Regions from separate parts of the Brevibacillus sp. DP1.3A genome, predicted to be linked through region 2. Evidence: a T-box and tRNA genes for the amino acid it is inferred to sense, from the RefSeq annotation. Region 2 holds a T-box; the other holds one or more tRNA genes.

What was found. A T-box is a leader RNA that pairs with one kind of tRNA and senses whether it is charged. The one in region 2 lies ahead of argS (arginine--tRNA ligase), so its partner is inferred to be a tRNA-Arg.
Region 1: it has a tRNA-Arg gene. The T-box ahead of argS (arginine--tRNA ligase) is inferred to sense a tRNA for this amino acid. The anticodon was not compared.

What each region holds. Positions count from the first base shown of each region.
Region 1 is NZ_CP085876.1:272,606-276,906, forward strand. It holds rRNA gene HP399_RS01620 (23S ribosomal RNA) at 1-1,654, shown strand, start outside; tRNA gene HP399_RS01625 (tRNA-Asn) at 1,705-1,780, shown strand; tRNA gene HP399_RS01630 (tRNA-Thr) at 1,787-1,859, shown strand; tRNA gene HP399_RS01635 (tRNA-Glu) at 1,882-1,955, shown strand; tRNA gene HP399_RS01640 (tRNA-Val) at 2,042-2,117, shown strand; tRNA gene HP399_RS01645 (tRNA-Tyr) at 2,126-2,210, shown strand; tRNA gene HP399_RS01650 (tRNA-Gln) at 2,231-2,305, shown strand; tRNA gene HP399_RS01655 (tRNA-Lys) at 2,312-2,387, shown strand; tRNA gene HP399_RS01660 (tRNA-Arg) at 2,408-2,484, shown strand; tRNA gene HP399_RS01665 (tRNA-Pro) at 2,490-2,566, shown strand; tRNA gene HP399_RS01670 (tRNA-Gly) at 2,575-2,648, shown strand; gene rocF (arginase) at 2,820-3,716, shown strand; gene HP399_RS01680 (aspartyl-phosphate phosphatase Spo0E family protein) at 3,810-3,968, opposite strand; gene sigW (RNA polymerase sigma factor SigW) at 4,138-4,301, shown strand, end outside.
Region 2 is NZ_CP085876.1:4,310,176-4,314,476, forward strand. It holds gene HP399_RS19695 (sigma-70 family RNA polymerase sigma factor) at 1-217, opposite strand, end outside; gene HP399_RS19700 (hypothetical protein) at 416-910, shown strand; T-box leader at 954-1,217, shown strand; gene argS (arginine--tRNA ligase) at 1,266-2,981, shown strand; gene HP399_RS19710 (hypothetical protein) at 3,106-3,468, shown strand; gene HP399_RS19715 (thiolase family protein) at 3,553-4,301, opposite strand, start outside.

The DNA.
Region 1 (4,301 bases), 2.6 Mb from region 2:
AGCGCTTGGAAGTGAGAATGCCGGTGTAAGTAGCGAAAAGACAAGTGAGAATCTTGTCCACCGAAAGCCTAAGGTTTCCTGGGGAAGGCTCGTCCTCCCAGGGTTAGTCGGGACCTAAGCTGAGGCCGAAAGGCGTAGGCGATGGACAACAGGTTGATATTCCTGTACCACCTCTGTTCCGCTTGAGCAATGGCGTGACGCAGGAGGATAGGGTGAGCGGCCTACTGGATGGCCGTCCAAGCAGTGAGTGTGGTGTGTAGGCAAATCCGCACACCGATAAGCATGAGCTGTGATGGCGAGGGAAATTTAAGTACCGAAGTCCCTGATTTCACACTGCCAAGAAAAGCGTCTAGCGAGGAACAAGGTGCCCGTACCGCAAACCGACACAGGTAGGCGAGGAGAGAATCCTAAGGTGCGCGGGATAACTCTTGCTAAGGAACTCGGCAAAATGGCCCCGTAACTTCGGGAGAAGGGGCGCCTCGGTAGGGTTAATAGCCCGAGGGGGCCGCAGTGAAAAGGCCCAAGCGACTGTTTAGCAAAAACACAGGTCTCTGCGAAGCCGCAAGGCGAAGTATAGGGGCTGACGCCTGCCCGGTGCTGGAAGGTTAAGGGGATGAGTTAGCGCAAGCGAAGCTTTGAACCGAAGCCCCAGTAAACGGCGGCCGTAACTATAACGGTCCTAAGGTAGCGAAATTCCTTGTCGGGTAAGTTCCGACCCGCACGAAAGGCGTAACGACTTGGGCGCTGTCTCGGCAAGAGACCCGGTGAAATCATAATACCTGTGAAGATGCAGGTTACCCGCGACAAGACGGAAAGACCCCATGGAGCTTTACTGTAGCCTGGTATTGGAACTTTGTGCATCATGTACAGGATAGGTGGGAAGCTGAGAAGCAGGGGCGCCAGCCTCTGTGGAGCTGTCGGTGGGATACCACCCTTGATGTACGGAGTTTCTAACTCGTCGCCCTTATCGGGCGAGAGGACCATGCCAGGTGGGCAGTTTGACTGGGGCGGTCGCCTCCTAAAAGGTAACGGAGGCGCCCAAAGGTTCCCTCAGAATGGTCGGAAATCATTCGTAGAGTGTAAAGGCAGAAGGGAGCTTGACTGCGAGACCTACAAGTCGAGCAGGGACGAAAGTCGGGCTTAGTGATCCGGTGGTTCCGCATGGAAGGGCCATCGCTCAACGGATAAAAGCTACCCTGGGGATAACAGGCTTATCTCCCCCAAGAGTCCACATCGACGGGGAGGTTTGGCACCTCGATGTCGGCTCATCGCATCCTGGGGCTGAAGTAGGTCCCAAGGGTTGGGCTGTTCGCCCATTAAAGCGGTACGCGAGCTGGGTTCAGAACGTCGTGAGACAGTTCGGTCCCTATCTGTCGCGGGCGTAGGAAGTTTGAGGAGAGCTGTCCTTAGTACGAGAGGACCGGGATGGACGCACCGCTGGTGCACCAGTTGTCACGCCAGTGGCACAGCTGGGTAGCTATGTGCGGACGGGATAAGCGCTGAAAGCATCTAAGCGTGAAGCCCCCTCCAAGATGAGACTTCCCACAGCGCAAGCTGGTAAGACCCCTCATAGACGATGAGGTTGATAGGTTCGGTGTGGAAGCGCGGTAACGCGTGGAGCTGACGAATACTAATCGGTCGAGGACTTATCCACACACTTAGCAATCATGCGTATTCAGTTTTGAAGGAACAAACCTTCAATGTTCCTCGGTAGCTCAGTTGGTAGAGCAATCGGCTGTTAACCGATCGGTCGGCGGTTCGAGTCCGTCCCGAGGAGCCATATTATGCTCCTGTAGCTCAGTCGGTAGAGCGTTTCCATGGTAAGGAAGAGGTCGCAGGTTCGATTCCTGTCGGGAGCATCTGAAGTAATCTTATGAAAATGGCCCGTTGGTGAAGCGGTTTAACACAGCAGCCTTTCACGCTGTCATACAGGGGTTCGAATCCCCTACGGGTCACCTAAAAACACCTTAACGACTGTTAAGGTACCTACAGAGTTACCAGAGTATGCTAAGAAGCATACTCGTCACTTTGTCAGGGATTTGGAGGCTTAGCTCAGCTGGGAGAGCATCTGCCTTACAAGCAGAGGGTCGGCGGTTCGATCCCGTCAGCCTCCACCATAAAAAATGGGGAGATAGTGAAGTGGCTAAACACGGCAGACTGTAAATCTGCTCCCTCCGGGTTCGGCGGTTCGAATCCGTCTCTCCCCACCATTTTTTATTTTGCGGGTTGTTGGGGTATAGCCAAGCGGTAAGGCAACGGACTTTGACTCCGTCATTCCTAGGTTCAAATCCTAGTACCCCAGCCATTTTGCGAGCCATTAGCTCAGTTGGTAGAGCATCTGACTTTTAATCAGAGGGTCGAAGGTTCGAGTCCTTCATGGCTCACCAGTTTTTTAAAATCATAATAGGTGCCCTTAGCTCAGCTGGATAGAGCGTTTGACTACGAATCAAAAGGTCGGGAGTTCGAATCTCTCAGGGCACGCCACTTATCGGGAAGTAGCTCAGCTTGGTAGAGTACTTGGCTTGGGACCAAGGGGTCGCAGGTTCGAATCCTGTCTTCCCGACCATTTTTTATGCGGGTGTAGTTCAATGGTAGAACTCCAGCCTTCCAAGCTGGTCGCGTGGGTTCGATTCCCATCACCCGCTCCATATGCTTTTTAGAAACGAGAAACCGACATGGTTGCTCGTTTTTTTGTGTTTTTGACAAAGCTTGTCCGACAGGTTATTTATGCAAAATCATGTCGAGTTGAGTCATTTTGCTTTCCGGGGCTACAATATAGGAGTAGAGAATGAATGAACGAAGGAAAGGGTGGCACTTCTATGAACAAAAACATGAGCATTGTTGGTGTACCGATGGATCTAGGTGCAGACCGCCGCGGAGTTGATATGGGACCTAGCGCTATCCGTTATGCAGGTGTTGTAGCACGCCTGGAAAAGATGGGTTTCAATATTGAAGACCGAGGAGATATTTTTGTAACGCGTCCTCACCACTTCACCGAGACGGAAAACCATAAATACCTGGATGAAGTCGTGGAAGCCAATGAAAAGCTTGCCAATGTTGTAAGCGATATCATGACTGCTGGTCGATTCCCGCTCGTATTGGGTGGCGATCACAGTATTGCCCTTGGAACCATAGCTGGTGTGGCTAAGCACGTAAAAAACCTGGGCGTGATTTGGTTTGATGCTCATGGTGATTTAAATACGGGTGCCACTTCTCCATCGGGAAATATTCACGGTATGCCTTTGGCAGCGAGCTTGGGGTATGGGCATGAGCGTCTGACGAACATTGGGGGGTATACACCGAAGGTAAAGGCAGAAAACGTGGTTATTATCGGTGCGCGTGATCTGGATCAAGGTGAGCGTGAATTGATCAAGCGTATTGGGATGAAGGTTTTCACCATGCATGAAATTGATAAATTGGGTATGGCTCGAGTCATGGATGAAGCAATCGCGTATGTGTCCAAAAACACAGATGGCGTGCATTTGAGTCTCGACTTGGATGGACTTGATCCACACGATGCTCCGGGAGTAGGGACGCCAGTAATAGGTGGTATCTCCTATCGTGAAGGGCATGTCTCATTGGAAATGCTGGCAGATGCGGATATTCTTTGTTCTGCAGAATTCGTAGAGGTCAACCCGATTCTTGACCGAGAAAACATGACAGCTCGCGTTGCAGTCGCTTTGATGAGTTCCGTTTTTGGTGATAAATTACTGTAAAATAAATGAAGAAGATCATGAAAAAAGAGAGGCTTTTGGCCCTCTTTTTTTGTTTTTCCGCATCTTTACATTGATGGGGGAAAGCTGTACATTCTAAGGATGGAGTCGAAGTTTATTTAATAGCTGGTCCAGTTGTACACTCAGCGTAACTAATTCTGGAGTAATGCAGGCTTGTTTTTTGTACTGATCGTTGAGTTCTTTTCGCAGCATTTCAATCTCGAGGAGAACGTCTTTTTTTGACAATCGTTGCACTCTCCTTTCCACCCGTGAGATAAATGAGCTATCATTACTTATATATAGAGGAAAGCAAACGCTTATTCCTCTATTTCCCAACAAATTATCTGCACAAACACAAGATTAAAAATGAAACCATATGCAGTATCATCCGTATATAGGATTACGGTATTGTGGGGAGGATCGCATGGATTTTGTAGAGAAACGGTTGACTCAGCGGGCAAAACGCGGAGACCGTGAAGCTTTTGCGGAGTTAATCGAGATTTATAAAGACAAGATATTTCAGCTCGCATATCGTATGGTGGGAAACCGTCAGGATGCAGAGGACATCGCGCAGGAAACATTTTTGCG
Region 2 (4,301 bases):
TTTTCACGCTACTCTGATGACGGAACTGATCCAAACCCCGATACGCCTTCAGGAACACTTCCTGGGTGATATCTTCCGCGATTCCCCGATCCTTGACGATCAAGTAGGCGAGCTGCACGATGTTGTCTCCGTACTCGCTCATGAGTCTCGTCAGCTTCTCCTCATTGGTCAATTGCAGCGTCCAGTCCGCTTCGCTACTTTTGGCACTTGCATTCACGCGCTGTTCACCTCCTTGTTTCGTGTTGATATGTATTTGATCCAACTGGCTTATTTTTGTGACAAGAATATCCAATTATTTTTTCCATAATCCTTTTCCCTTCTTCCACTGCTGCACTCCGTTGCGTTGCTTTCATTGTCAGCGCACATTGCTTTTGCTATCATGAGGCTTATTGTAGAGCGAAAGGAACGAGATGACATGGATGACTTGCAAGCACGAGAAAAAGACAAATTTCTGTCCTGTTTGGAGACCATAAAAGAACTATCCAAATCCGAATTTGAAACCTATTCCATCGTTAAGAATACAGAAACCGGGGAACATTATCTCCATTATTTTTTGTCCCACATTAACTTGTCCGAGGGAGGCAGAAGAGACGATTACGATCACTTCCTGCCGATTGAATCCGACGATATTTTAGGGATTATGTTTGGCGAGCAAGCGTACCAGTTCCCTGAAAACTGGCGCTCCGCTTATTTGCGCAGTGGTAACGACAATCGATTGATCCCGTTCGATCCATCTGAAAATTACGATCTGGACGAGGCCGCTGCTGCCGAGCTGGCTATGCTCGAAAAGCTGGAACAGTACAAAGAGCAAATGATGAACGCGGATAACCTCAGCGCGGAAGAAAGGGAAGAGCTGACCAAGCAGTATTTCGCGGAATTAGATAAGATTTTGAAAAAACCGGAACAGTGAGTTGCATCCTGACGGTTAATACAGCTATAATTCTAGAGAAACAAACGAATCGTTGATGAGGAAAGTACTCCTTGTGCGAGGCTGTAGCGAGTCGGGGACGGTGTGAGCCCGATGCCAAACCATGTGAGGAAGCGCCCCTCGGAGATGCGACCTGAACATCCTACGCCAGCCATTATGGGCAACGGATCGTGTAGGGCTATGCCGGGACTGCCCGTTACAGCAGATCAAGCGGTTTTTGCCTTCCTGTTCGATGGAAGGGAAAAACAACAAGAGTGGCACCGCGGGAGTATAACCTCTCGTCTCTTTTTCACAGGAGACGTAGAGGTTTTTTTATTTGAAAGGAGTAGAAATTTAAATGAGCTACAAACACCAAGTCGCTGAAAAGATTGCCGCTACGCTCTCCTCGATGGGCGTAGACACACTGACAAAAGAAGCCGTATACGGCATGCTGGAAACACCACCAAACCCTGCGATGGGCGATGTTGCCTTCCCATGCTTCCAATTGGCAAAAGCATTGCGCAAAGCTCCACCGATGATCGCAGCAGAGCTGGCTGAACAGCTCTCCAGTGCACCCTTGCGCGAATCGCAAGCAGTTGGTCCATATGTGAACCTGTTCCTGGATCAAGAAAATGTGGCAGAGCAAGTAATCGGAACAATCCTTACTCAAGGCAGCACATATGGAAGCAGCAATGTCGGTCAAGGACGCAAAGTACCAATCGACCTCTCCTCCCCGAATATCGCGAAGCCGTTTTCCATGGGTCACCTGCGCTCTACTGTAATCGGGAACGCGATTGCCAACACCATGGAAAAGCAAGGCTACGAGCCAGTGCGCATCAATCACTTGGGTGACTGGGGAACGCAGTTCGGTAAACTGATCGTTGCATATCGCCTCTGGGGTGACGAAGCAAAGGTAAAAGCAGAACCGATCAAGGAGCTGCTCAGCCTATACGTTCGCTTCCACGAAGAAGTCGAGAACGATTCTACCTTGGAAGACCAAGGCCGGGAATGGTTCAAAAAGCTCGAGGATGGCGACGAAGAAGCACAACATCTGTGGAAATGGTTCCGTGATGAGTCCCTCAAAGAATTCATGAAGATCTACGACCTGATGAACGTAGCCTTCGACTCCACGCACGGTGAAGCATTCTACAACGACAAAATGGATCGCGTTGTTACGTTGCTCGAGGAAAAAGGTCTCTTGACTGAATCCGACGGTGCAATGGTCGTGAACCTCGATGAATACAATATGCCGCCATGCCTGATCAAAAAATCAGACGGCGCTACCCTGTACGCAACGCGTGATTTGGCTGCTGCCCTCTTCCGCCACGAATCGTACGATTTTGCAAAAGCACTCTATGTCGTAGGAAACGAGCAACGCCTCCACTTCCAGCAGCTCTATAAAGTGTTGGAAAAAATGGGCTATGCATGGTCTGCAAATATGCACCACATTCCATTCGGCATGATGCTCAAGGACGGCAAGAAAATGTCCACGCGTAAAGGGAAGGTTGTTCTCTTGGAAGAAGTGTTGGCACAAGCCATTTCTGATGTCCAAAAAGTCATCGAAGAGAAAAACCCTACCCTGTCCAATAAAGAAGAAGTGGCTCGCCAAGTCGGGGTAGGCGCAGTAATTTTCCATGACTTGAAAAACTTCCGCCTGAATGATGTCAACTTCTCCTGGGAAGAGATGCTGACCTTCGAAGGTGAAACAGGACCATACGTACAATACGCACACGCTCGTGCATGCTCGCTGCTGCGCAGAGGTGGCTACCAGCCAGCAACGACAGTGAACCTGGCTTCCGGCGCACTCGACAGCAAAGAGGCTTGGGCAGTGATTACCCTCTTGAACGCGTTCCCAGAGGTAATCGAACGTGCTGCCGATAACTTCGATCCGTCGCAAATCGGCAAGTATGTCATCGACCTGGCGCAAACGTTCAACAAGTTCTATGCGAATGTACGCATCCTGGCTGAGGAAGAAGATGTGAAAGCATCCCGTCTCCAGCTCGTAGCAGCAGTCGTTGCTGTGCTGAAGGAAGGTCTGCGTCTGCTCGGTATAGCTGCTCCAGAAGAAATGTAAGAAAGAATTACGAAAAGCCGGTTGCCTTCCTTGTGGGGAAGCGCCGGCTTTTTTGATTGTCCCGTGTCATCATCATTCCTCTGTGAGATAATGGAACGATGGCAGATAAAAGAGGTGAGCAACGATGGGAAGAAGTGTACATTTCGGCAAGACGGATTTTACCTTGCGTCTCACTGGCTTGCATACGCTCTTAGCCTTGAAGAGCACGATCACGTTACCTTATCAATCGATCAAGCATGTCGAGGTCGGTTCTTTTATTCCGCCAAAATGGATGTTGCGCTTGCCAGGGACGTCCTTTGGACCTTTGAACATTTACGAAGGAAGCTTTCAGCATAGAAATGAATGGTACTTCCTTTCTTTTACCCAGACTGATTCGTTGTTGATCCTAGAAGTAGAGGGACATGTCAAATATCAGCATGTCATTGTACAGCTAGAAAACCCAACAGAAGTAGCAGCCACATTGCGAAAATACTTACACGAACAATAGGTCCCCTAATAAGCGCTCACTCTTTCATGGCAAAAAGCCCCGACATATCCACGTTCGGGGCTTTTTCATTTGCACATGAGAAGTTTACATCGTTAAGTTTTCATAGATCACAGACATCCCCATGCCACCTGCCATGCACAACGTCACCATGCCATACTTCTCGCGTCTGCGCATCATTTCGTTCATCAACGTCACAGTCAGTTTGGCTCCAGTTGCTCCCACAGGGTGACCCAAGGCAATCGCGCCTCCATTGACATTCACCTTGCTCGTGTCCAGCTCCAAGCATTTGATTACAGACAATGCCTGGGCGGCAAATGCCTCGTTCAATTCGATTAGTCCAATGTCATCCTGTGTCAATCCTGCTTTCTCCAATACCTTTTGCGTGGCGGGAACTGGTCCGATCCCCATCACGTCAGGTTCGACTCCTGCGCTGGCAAAAGCCTTTATTTTCACGAGCGGAGTCAATCCCGCTTCCTCCGCCTTTTCACGAGACATCATCAATACAGCGGCTGCACCGTCATTCATCGGACACGCATTTCCGGCAGTGATGGTTCCCTCTTTTTGAAAAACACTTTTCAGCTTAGCCAGCTCTTCCAGCTTGATATCAGGGCGCACGGATTCATCCTGCGCAAAAACACGGGTGCCTTTGCGATCCTTGATTTCAATCGGTACAATCTCACTTTCAAACGTGCCCGCTTCGATTGCTGCCGCTGCTCTTACATGGCTCTCATAAGCAAAACTATCCTGCTCCTCACGGGAAATACCGTACTGTACAGCCAGCCGTTCTGCCGTCATCCCCATATGCTCACCGGTCAGCGAGCAGATCAATCCAT